Regions from separate parts of the Paenibacillus sp. FSL H3-0321 genome, predicted to be linked through region 1. Evidence: a T-box and tRNA genes for the amino acid it is inferred to sense, from the RefSeq annotation. Region 1 holds a T-box; the other regions hold tRNA genes.
What was found. A T-box is a leader RNA that pairs with one kind of tRNA and senses whether it is charged. The one in region 1 lies ahead of metG (methionine--tRNA ligase), so its partner is inferred to be a tRNA-Met.
Positions count from the first base shown of each region.

Region 2: it has a tRNA-Met gene. The T-box ahead of metG (methionine--tRNA ligase) is inferred to sense a tRNA for this amino acid. The anticodon was not compared.
Region 3: it has a tRNA-Met gene. The T-box ahead of metG (methionine--tRNA ligase) is inferred to sense a tRNA for this amino acid. The anticodon was not compared.

Region 1 covers NZ_JBBODH010000001.1:7,389,768-7,393,017, reverse strand. Annotated here, with positions in the region: gene MHI45_RS32670 (MBL fold metallo-hydrolase) at 1-15, shown strand, start outside; gene MHI45_RS32665 (DUF3892 domain-containing protein) at 130-366, opposite strand; gene MHI45_RS32660 (GNAT family N-acetyltransferase) at 452-895, opposite strand; gene MHI45_RS32655 (hypothetical protein) at 978-1,193, opposite strand; T-box leader at 1,352-1,617, shown strand; gene metG (methionine--tRNA ligase) at 1,848-3,250, shown strand, end outside.
Region 2 covers NZ_JBBODH010000001.1:5,165,370-5,168,619, forward strand. Annotated here, with positions in the region: rRNA gene MHI45_RS23115 (23S ribosomal RNA) at 1-795, shown strand, start outside; rRNA gene rrf (5S ribosomal RNA) at 874-990, shown strand; tRNA gene MHI45_RS23125 (tRNA-Ile) at 1,048-1,124, shown strand; tRNA gene MHI45_RS23130 (tRNA-Asn) at 1,128-1,203, shown strand; tRNA gene MHI45_RS23135 (tRNA-Ser) at 1,208-1,300, shown strand; tRNA gene MHI45_RS23140 (tRNA-Glu) at 1,319-1,390, shown strand; tRNA gene MHI45_RS23145 (tRNA-Val) at 1,397-1,472, shown strand; tRNA gene MHI45_RS23150 (tRNA-Met) at 1,556-1,632, shown strand; tRNA gene MHI45_RS23155 (tRNA-Asp) at 1,637-1,714, shown strand; tRNA gene MHI45_RS23160 (tRNA-Gln) at 1,827-1,901, shown strand; tRNA gene MHI45_RS23165 (tRNA-Lys) at 1,911-1,986, shown strand; tRNA gene MHI45_RS23170 (tRNA-Leu) at 2,001-2,084, shown strand; tRNA gene MHI45_RS23175 (tRNA-Gly) at 2,092-2,166, shown strand; tRNA gene MHI45_RS23180 (tRNA-Arg) at 2,177-2,253, shown strand; tRNA gene MHI45_RS23185 (tRNA-Pro) at 2,267-2,340, shown strand; tRNA gene MHI45_RS23190 (tRNA-Gly) at 2,353-2,423, shown strand; gene MHI45_RS23195 (DUF2569 family protein) at 2,630-3,157, shown strand.
Region 3 covers NZ_JBBODH010000001.1:3,136,293-3,139,542, forward strand. Annotated here, with positions in the region: tRNA gene MHI45_RS13705 (tRNA-Leu) at 178-259, opposite strand; tRNA gene MHI45_RS13710 (tRNA-Cys) at 295-368, opposite strand; tRNA gene MHI45_RS13715 (tRNA-Gly) at 376-450, opposite strand; tRNA gene MHI45_RS13720 (tRNA-Gln) at 455-529, opposite strand; tRNA gene MHI45_RS13725 (tRNA-His) at 549-624, opposite strand; tRNA gene MHI45_RS13730 (tRNA-His) at 671-746, opposite strand; tRNA gene MHI45_RS13735 (tRNA-Trp) at 771-844, opposite strand; tRNA gene MHI45_RS13740 (tRNA-Tyr) at 850-935, opposite strand; tRNA gene MHI45_RS13745 (tRNA-Thr) at 941-1,016, opposite strand; tRNA gene MHI45_RS13750 (tRNA-Phe) at 1,035-1,110, opposite strand; tRNA gene MHI45_RS13755 (tRNA-Asp) at 1,134-1,211, opposite strand; tRNA gene MHI45_RS13760 (tRNA-Met) at 1,216-1,292, opposite strand; tRNA gene MHI45_RS13765 (tRNA-Val) at 1,325-1,400, opposite strand; tRNA gene MHI45_RS13770 (tRNA-Glu) at 1,456-1,530, opposite strand; tRNA gene MHI45_RS13775 (tRNA-Ser) at 1,548-1,640, opposite strand; tRNA gene MHI45_RS13780 (tRNA-Asn) at 1,644-1,719, opposite strand; rRNA gene MHI45_RS13785 (23S ribosomal RNA) at 1,782-3,250, opposite strand, start outside.

The DNA.
Region 1 (3,250 bases):
ATATATGAGCTTTGAGGTTCAGTTTTGCGTATCTTTATTTTCCGCAGTTTATAACCTTGAAGCTGTAAAAAAGCCGGACAGGCAGTGTCAACTGACACTGCCTGTCCGGCTGTTCTTATCTATGCGGTTTTAGAAGTGCGGCAGCTGATCCAGATTATTCGTGGGATCGCCATCCGCATCGCCACGGATGTATAGTTCGCCATCTCTGCCTTTGAACACATTCACTCCGGCTATGCTTCCCGCTTGAACCTCCTGCAGCGCTTGCTGGTAGTCCAGCACACGTCCTGAAGAGGTCTGGAACTTCATCAGGTCGCCGTCACCGTTTCTTTGGGCCGCTGTAAACCGTTCGCGTTCATTGTTCATCACTTAGGATCTACTCCTTCGCGCTTGGATTGGCCATTAGGCTCAACTCTAGCTTGCCCTGCTAACGAAAGAATATGTACTTTGAGGTTTACAGCGTTTTCTGCATTCTCACATGCAAAATACCCGCATCATAGAATGGCTCTGGAGAGATCACTTCATACCCCAGCTTGTTATAAAAGTCTTCCGCCTGGCATTGTCCATCAAGGATGGATGATTCGAGGCCCAGCTCACGGGCAAGCTCCTCCAGTGCCAACAGCAGGATACGCCCGTATCCCTTGCTGCGGTAGTCTTTGTCGACTGCTATACGCTGCATTTTCGCAGTGCCTGCTTTATAATAAATCAATCTTCCGGTAGCTACCGGGAGACCCTCATCCATCAGCAAGATATGATGCACATTGTCGCCGATTACATCATACTCATCAATTTCCTCTTCTTCCGGTACCTTTTGCTCTTCAACAAATACTTTTTTGCGGATGTCCAGTCCCATCTGGAGCTGTTCATCTGTCGTTACATGTACGATTTCCGCCGCCATACTTCCACAGGTCTCCTCTCTTTATATAAAAACGATAGTTGACCCATTATACAGAATTTTTATTACGCTGTGAAGAGCGCCTTTATTCAACCGAATAGACCTCAGTGGAAATCGAACGGTCGTATACATCCTCCAATACAGGCGATAAAGGGCTGTCTAAACCTTCAGGCTTTCCATCCAAGCCAGTCATGCTCTGGATCTCCACAACACTCGGTGCCTGATAGGATGAAGCACATCCAACTGCCGCCAGAAGCAGAATTATACACACTACCGCTTCCCATATCTTAATTTTGCGCATCTTTTCCCTCCTATCATCTTCTGCTCTACACAGCTTTGACGATTCGTGAGGTTATTAAACTGATTCGCGGTCTTTGTTGAATCCAGATTCAAAAACCGCATTAATCGCTTGACTTCTACCGCCTTCCTCCCGTAAGATAACCATTAATTAGGATAACCACAAAAGCTAAGAAGAGAAAGAGTACCTTGGCCAATCTTTCACAGAGAGCTCCGGCCGCTGAAAAGGAGCAAAGAAAATCCAAGGGAATATGGTCTCTGAGCTGCGCATCGAACCCCTCCAGAAGGGTTGTAGGCTGCGCCGGAACCCGCATCCGTTATCGTGCTAGGGTATACCCGCGAACAGCGGACGTACCTGAAGAGGTGAATGCCGCAAGGCATTGATGAAGTTGGGTGGTAACACGTGAGCACAGGCTCTCGTCCCTTTTGGGGACGGGAGTCTTTTTTGTTGCCCAAAAATGCTTCTGGAGCGAGTTTTGTTGGAAGGGAATTCAAGGAGTAACGCTCACAAAACTTGAGCATATGCTTCCGAAGCGAGTTTTGTTCGAAGGACATTCTGGGAGTAACGCTCACAAAACTTGAGCATATGCTTCCGAAGCGAGTTTTGTTCGAAGGACAATCTGGGAGTAATGCTCACAAAACTTTAGGAGGAGATAAAATGTCCAATATCTTTATCGGAGGGGCGTGGCCTTACGCCAATGGCTCTCTGCATCTGGGAAGGCTGGCAAGCATTCTGCCCGGTGACATTCTGGCCCGCTACCACCGGGCTAAAGGTGATCGGGTGCTGTATGTGTCCGGCAGCGATTGCCATGGAACACCGGTTGCTGTCCAGGCAGCCAAAGAGGGCGTAACGCCGGGCGAATTCGCCGACCGCTATCATGAGGAATTTGTGGAGTGCTTCGGCAAGCTTGGTTTTACTTACGATTTATACACGCGGACAGATCAGGAAACCCACCACACGGTCGTTCGTGAGCTATTTCTTAAACTTCTGGACAACGGGCACCTGTACAAAAAGACAACACTCCAGTGCTACTGCGAGCAGGATCAGCGGTTTCTACCCGACCGGTACGTGGAGGGAACGTGTCCGGTCTGCGGGCAGCAGGCACGCGGTGATCAGTGCGATTACTGCTCCACCCTGCTCGACCCGTCCGATCTGCTGGACAGATCCTGTAAAATCTGCGGAACCCCTCCGGTGCTGCGGCCTACAGAGCATTACTATCTTTCTCTTTCAAGCTTTCAAAAGGAACTGGCAGACTATGCAGCATCATCTCAGGGCTGGAGGGATAATGCCGTCCGGTTGACTCAGCGTTATCTGCAAGAGGGACTTCAAGACCGCGCGGCTACCCGTGATCTCGATTGGGGCGTGGATGTGCCGGTAGACGGATTCACCGGCAAAAAAATCTACGTATGGATCGAAGCGGTCAGCGGCTATCTGTCCGCCAGCAAGCAGTGGGCCGCAGAGACAGGAAACCGCTGGGAGGATTTTTGGCTGGAGAATCGCGACAGCATCGATGAGGATGGCAAGACAACCGCTTATTATGTACATGGGAAAGACAACGTGCCTTTTCATAGTCTGATTTGGCCGGGTATACTATTGGGAGCGGGCGGACTGCATTTGCCTGACCGTCTGTTTGCCTGCGAATACATGACACTGGAAGGGCAAAAATTCTCTACCAGCCGCAACTGGGCGGTCTGGGTACCGGATATTCTCAGCCGCTATCAGCCGGATTCAATCCGGTACTTCCTGATTGCAAACGGCCCCGAGAAGCGTGATACCGACTTCTCCTGGAGGGAGTTCATCCACAGCCATAATGGCGAGCTGCTCGGCGCCTTCGGCAATTTTGTAAACCGCAGCCTGGCCTTCATAAATAAAGCCTTCGGAGGTTATGTGCCGGACGGAATACTGGAGCCTAAGTGGAGAGCGAACTTCGACAACTTATACGCTGAAGCCGGCAGGCTGATCGAATCCGGGCGTTTTAAGGAGGCTCTGGAGTTTATCTTTGGTTATATTCGCCAAGCCAATAAATACTTTGATGAACAGAAACCCTGGCTGCAGATCAA
Region 2 (3,250 bases), 2.2 Mb from region 1:
TTGGGTACGATCTGTACAGGATAGGTGGGAGCCGTAGAGGCAGGAGCGCAAGCTTCTGCGGAGGCGCCGTTGGGATACCACCCTGATCGTATCTAGGTTCTAACCTAGTGCCCTAAACGGGTACGGGGACCGTGTCAGGCGGGCAGTTTGACTGGGGCGGTCGCCTCCTAAAGAGTAACGGAGGCGTTCAAAGGTTCCCTCAGAATGGTTGGAAATCATTCGAAGAGTGCAAAGGCATAAGGGAGCTTGACTGCGAGACCAACAAGTCGAGCAGGGACGAAAGTCGGACTTAGTGATCCGGTGGTACCGCATGGAAGGGCCATCGCTCAACGGATAAAAGCTACCCTGGGGATAACAGGCTTATCTCCCCCAAGAGTCCACATCGACGGGGAGGTTTGGCACCTCGATGTCGGCTCATCGCATCCTGGGGCTGAAGTAGGTCCCAAGGGTTGGGCTGTTCGCCCATTAAAGCGGTACGCGAGCTGGGTTCAGAACGTCGTGAGACAGTTCGGTCCCTATCTGTCGTGGGCGCAGGAAATTTGAGAGGAGCTGTCCTTAGTACGAGAGGACCGGGATGGACGTACCGCTGGTGCATCAGTTGTTCCGCCAGGAGCATGGCTGAGTAGCTACGTACGGACGGGATAAGCGCTGAAAGCATCTAAGCGTGAAGCCCCCCTCAAGATGAGATTTCCCAATTAGTAAGACCCCTTGAAGACGACGAGGTAGATAGGTTGGAGGTGGAAGTGCAGCAATGCATGGAGCTGACCAATACTAATCGGTCGAGGGCTTATCCAATTAGTTAAGACGCAGATTCGTTTCGGATTCAGTTTTCAGGAATTAAGGTTCCTGAAGCATTTACGCTGTAAATGCCCGTTTGGTGGCGATAGCGGAGGGGTTCCACGCGTACCCATCCCGAACACGACCGTTAAGCCCTCCAGCGCCGATGGTACTTGGACCGAAGGGTCCTGGGAGAGTAGGACGCCGCCAAGCGGACAACCACACACACTGTGGTATTTTTTTTGCCCTTAATATTTGTATACGGTAGAAGGGCCTTTAGCTCAGCTGGTTAGAGCGCACCCCTGATAAGGGTGAGGTCGGTGGTTCGAGTCCACTAAGGCCCACCATTTTCCCTGATAGCTCAGTTGGTAGAGCACTCGACTGTTAATCGAGTTGTCACAGGTTCGAGTCCTGTTCGGGGAGCCATTATGGAGAGGTGTCCGAGTTTGGCCGAAGGAGCACGATTGGAAATCGTGTAGGCGCCACAAGCGTCTCGAGGGTTCGAATCCCTCTCTCTCCGCCACAAATTTTCAACAAGCACGGCCCGTTGGTCAAGGGGTTAAGACACCTCCCTTTCACGGAGGTAACATGGGTTCGAATCCCATACGGGTCATATCATGGAGGCTTAGCTCAGCTGGGAGAGCATCTGCCTTACAAGCAGAGGGTCGGGGGTTCGATCCCCTCAGCCTCCACCATAACATTTCCCTAAGAAGCAGAAGCTTCGCAATGGATTCCAGGTGTTTTTCTGGGACCGCAAGGGAACAATAACTTTTACTGACGCGGGGTGGAGCAGCCCGGTAGCTCGTCGGGCTCATAACCCGAAGGCCGCAGGTTCAAATCCTGCCCCCGCAACCAATTTGGAACCGTGGTGTAGTTGGCCTAACATGCCTGCCTGTCACGCAGGAGATCGCGGGTTCGAATCCCGTCGGTTCCGCCATTAGTATGGCATCAGGGATCAGAAGTATAAGCTTCGCAAGAATTACTTTGCAATCTCGCAACGAAGTGCAGAGTATCCGCCCTGTTCCGTGTTTTTAGCTAATTATAAATATTGGGGATTAGCCAAGCGGTAAGGCAACGGACTTTGACTCCGTCATGCATAGGTTCAAATCCTATATCCCCAGCCATTTTCATGAGAGCCATTAGCTCAGTTGGTAGAGCACCTGACTTTTAATCAGGGTGTCGAAGGTTCGAGTCCTTCATGGCTCACCATTTCTTTAAAGTGTGCGCGTGTGGCGGAATGGCAGACGCACCAGACTTAGGATCTGGCGTTTTACGACGTGGGGGTTCAAGTCCCTTCACGCGCACCATGTTTTTGCGGACGTGGCTCAGCGGTAGAGCATCGCCTTGCCAAGGCGAGGGTCGCGGGTTCGATTCCCGTCGTCCGCTCCATATAGATTTTGCGCCCTTAGCTCAGCTGGATAGAGCGTTTGACTACGAATCAAAAGGCCGGGAGTTCGAATCTCTCAGGGCGCGCCATTTTTAATACCAACGGGATGTAGCTCAGCTTGGTAGAGCACCTGGTTTGGGACCAGGGGGTCGCATGTTCAAATCGTGTCATCCCGATTGTACACCTATGCGGGTGTAGTTCAATGGTAGAACTTCAGCCTTCCAAGCTGATAGCGTGGGTTCGATTCCCATCACCCGCTTAACAGAATAAACCACAAAAAAAGCCTGCGATATGCAAGGCTTTTTTTGTGCTGTGTGCTCAAGAGTCATGCAGCAGCTACAGTCTAGTGAAATTAGGAAAGTTGGAGTGGGACAATACTATACATAATAAGTTCCAATAAACCGATTATAAGTTATAATTGCCCATTTTTTCATGGGATAGTAATAAAGTTGAAGGGACGAAGGAATGGTGGATTCGAAATTCAATTTAGATGCATTATCGGGCAGTTCTATTTCAAACGATACAGAGATACATAAAGCGTATGGGCACCAAGGTTTTGGGGGCTGGCTCATTTTTTTTCAAATCAGCATTTGGCTGGGATTCATGATAGTGATAATTAAATTTTCAAAGGATTTAGTTTTGGATGAATTTTCATCAATAATGAAAGTAACAGAGAAAAGCTGGGAGTTATCGCCAGAATATGTTTTTTCGCATTGGCTTGCATATTTGCAAAATCCTTTTGACATTGTGATGCTGCTCGTCATAATAATTCTGTTCTATTTTAAGAAGAAACAGACCATTCATTGGGTTAGAGGATACCTGATCGTAATATCACTGATTTCGATTGCAAATTGTTGGCTAAGTTATTATTCGGGTAATTATTATAGAGGTGAACCTTTAATTATGGTGACGATCGTTTCTGTAATAAAAAATCTAATCTGGACTGCTTACTTTACTTTATCTGAAAGAGTTGAGAATACATTTGATCAATAGCTAATCGTAAAGGGAAAGTAAACTAATTAATAGTAGCTTGACGAACACGTTGGAAGATAGTTCCTTCGTGTTTTTTTGTCTGCCGGAAGTGTG
Region 3 (3,250 bases), 4.3 Mb from region 1:
TGATAGCAGGCCACCTGCAAGAGAAAAAAAGGTTATAAAACGGCTTCGAAATATGGCTTGTTGAATAACTATCATAGTATATACACAGCGAGGCAGCTGTTTAGTTCGATTTTGCACTTTATAAATACACAAAAAAGCCCATTGATATAATATCAATGGACTTCTAAAGGTTGTAGTTGGTACCGGCGAGAGGACTCGAACCTCCACGGTTTCCCACTCGATTTTGAGTCGAGCGCGTCTGCCATTCCGCCACGCCGGCGTATAGATGTAAAAAGAATCAGTTCTAAAAAATAATGGAGGCGCCACCCAGACTCGAACTGGGGATAAAGCTTTTGCAGAGCTTTGCCTTACCACTTGGCTATGGCGCCACAAAAATGGAGCGGACGACGGGAATCGAACCCGCGACCCTCGCCTTGGCAAGGCGATGCTCTACCGCTGAGCCACGTCCGCAAAATGGCTGGGGATATAGGATTTGAACCTATGCATGACGGAGTCAAAGTCCGTTGCCTTACCGCTTGGCTAATCCCCAATAACATTTTAGAAAAAAATGGGGCGACTGATGGGTCTCGAACCCACGAATGCCGGAACCACAATCCGGTGCGTTAACCCCTTCGCCACAGTCGCCATATTAAGCTGTTACTAACAATTTGCCAATCCTGTTTTAAAGAAATGGGGCGACCGATGGGTCTCGAACCCACGAATGCCGGAACCACAATCCGGTGCGTTAACCCCTTCGCCACGGTCGCCATATTAAGCTTTAAAATTTTCATTGGCAGGGGCAGCAGGAATTGAACCCACACCAACGGTTTTGGAGACCGTTGTTCTACCTTTAAACTATGCCCCTAAAGATGGTGGAGGCTGATGGATTCGAACCACCGAACACGTACGTGAGCAGATTTACAGTCTGATGCGTTTGGCCACTTCGCTAAGCCTCCACAGATGGTGCCGGCGAGAGGACTTGAACCCCCAACCTACTGATTACAAGTCAGTTGCTCTACCAATTGAGCTACACCGGCATATTCAGTTAAATAAAATGGTGGCGCGGGAGGGAATCGAACCCCCGACACAAGGATTTTCAGTCCTTTGCTCTACCGACTGAGCTACCGAGCCATATAAGTTTGTTAAGGTATTGATGGCGGAACCGACGGGATTCGAACCCGCGATCTCCTGCGTGACAGGCAGGCATGTTAGGCCAACTACACCACGGTTCCAAATTGGTTGCGGGGGCAGGATTTGAACCTGCGGCCTTCGGGTTATGAGCCCGACGAGCTACCGGGCTGCTCCACCCCGCGTCAGTAAGAAAAATATTCATTTAAAGTTAAAATGGTGGAGGCTGAGGGGATCGAACCCCCGACCCTCTGCTTGTAAGGCAGATGCTCTCCCAGCTGAGCTAAGCCTCCATAAACGGACAATTGTTATTGTATCAATTCCACTAGATGAAATCAAGTGAAGAAATGGTGACCCGTATGGGATTCGAACCCATGTTACCTCCGTGAAAGGGAGGTGTCTTAACCCCTTGACCAACGGGCCATACCTGTAAAAAATTGTGGCGGAGAGAGAGGGATTCGAACCCTCGAGACGCTTGTGGCGCCTACACGATTTCCAATCGTGCTCCTTCGGCCAAACTCGGACACCTCTCCATATGGCTCCCCGAACAGGACTCGAACCTGTGACAACTCGATTAACAGTCGAGTGCTCTACCAACTGAGCTATCAGGGAATATTACATATCAGGCTTGATCGCCTGAAAACTGAATCCGAAACGAATCTGCGTCTTACTTGTTGGATAAGCCCTCGACCGATTAGTATTGGTCAGCTCCATGCATTGCTGCACTTCCACCTCCAACCTATCTACCTCGTCGTCTTCAAGGGGTCTTACTAATTGGGAAATCTCATCTTGAGGGGGGCTTCACGCTTAGATGCTTTCAGCGCTTATCCCGTCCGTACGTAGCTACTCAGCCATGCTCCTGGCGGAACAACTGATGCACCAGCGGTACGTCCATCCCGGTCCTCTCGTACTAAGGACAGCTCCTCTCAAATTTCCTGCGCCCACGACAGATAGGGACCGAACTGTCTCACGACGTTCTGAACCCAGCTCGCGTACCGCTTTAATGGGCGAACAGCCCAACCCTTGGGACCTACTTCAGCCCCAGGATGCGATGAGCCGACATCGAGGTGCCAAACCTCCCCGTCGATGTGGACTCTTGGGGGAGATAAGCCTGTTATCCCCAGGGTAGCTTTTATCCGTTGAGCGATGGCCCTTCCATGCGGTACCACCGGATCACTAAGTCCGACTTTCGTCCCTGCTCGACTTGTTGGTCTCGCAGTCAAGCTCCCTTATGCCTTTGCACTCTTCGAATGATTTCCAACCATTCTGAGGGAACCTTTGAACGCCTCCGTTACTCTTTAGGAGGCGACCGCCCCAGTCAAACTGCCCGCCTGACACGGTCCCCGTACCCGTTTAGGGTACCAGGTTAGAACCTAGATACGATCAGGGTGGTATCCCAACGGCGCCTCCGCAGAAGCTTGCGCTCCTGCCTCTACGGCTCCCACCTATCCTGTACAGATCGTACCCAAATTCAATATCAAGCTGCAGTAAAGCTCCATGGGGTCTTTCCGTCTTGTCGCGGGTAACCTGCATCTTCACAGGTATTAAAATTTCACCGGATCTCTCGTTGAGACAGCGCCCAAGTCGTTACGCCATTCGTGCGGGTCAGAATTTACCTGACAAGGAATTTCGCTACCTTAGGACCGTTATAGTTACGGCCGCCGTTTACTGGGGCTTCGGTTCACAGCTTCGGATTGCTCCTAACCGCTCCCCTTAACCTTCCAGCACCGGGCAGGCGTCAGCCCGTATACTTCGCCTTGCGGCTTCGCACAGACCTGTGTTTTTGCTAAACAGTCGCTTGGGCCTTTTCACTGCGGCCCCCTCGGGCTATTCACCCTACCGAGGCACCCCTTCTCCCGAAGTTACGGGGTCATTTTGCCGAGTTCCTTAACGAGAGTTCTTCCGCGCGCCTTAGAATTCTCTTCTCGCCTACCTGTGTCGGTTTGCGGTACGGGCACCTTCTCCTGACTAGAGGCTTTTCTTGGCAGTGTGAGATCATGACCTTCGCTACTATAATTTTCGCTCCCCATCACAGCCCAGCCTTAATGGTGTGCGGATTTGCCTACACACCAGCCTCACTGCTTAGACGGACATCCATCAGTCCGCGTCACTACCCTCCTGCGTCACCCCATCGCTCATAGCG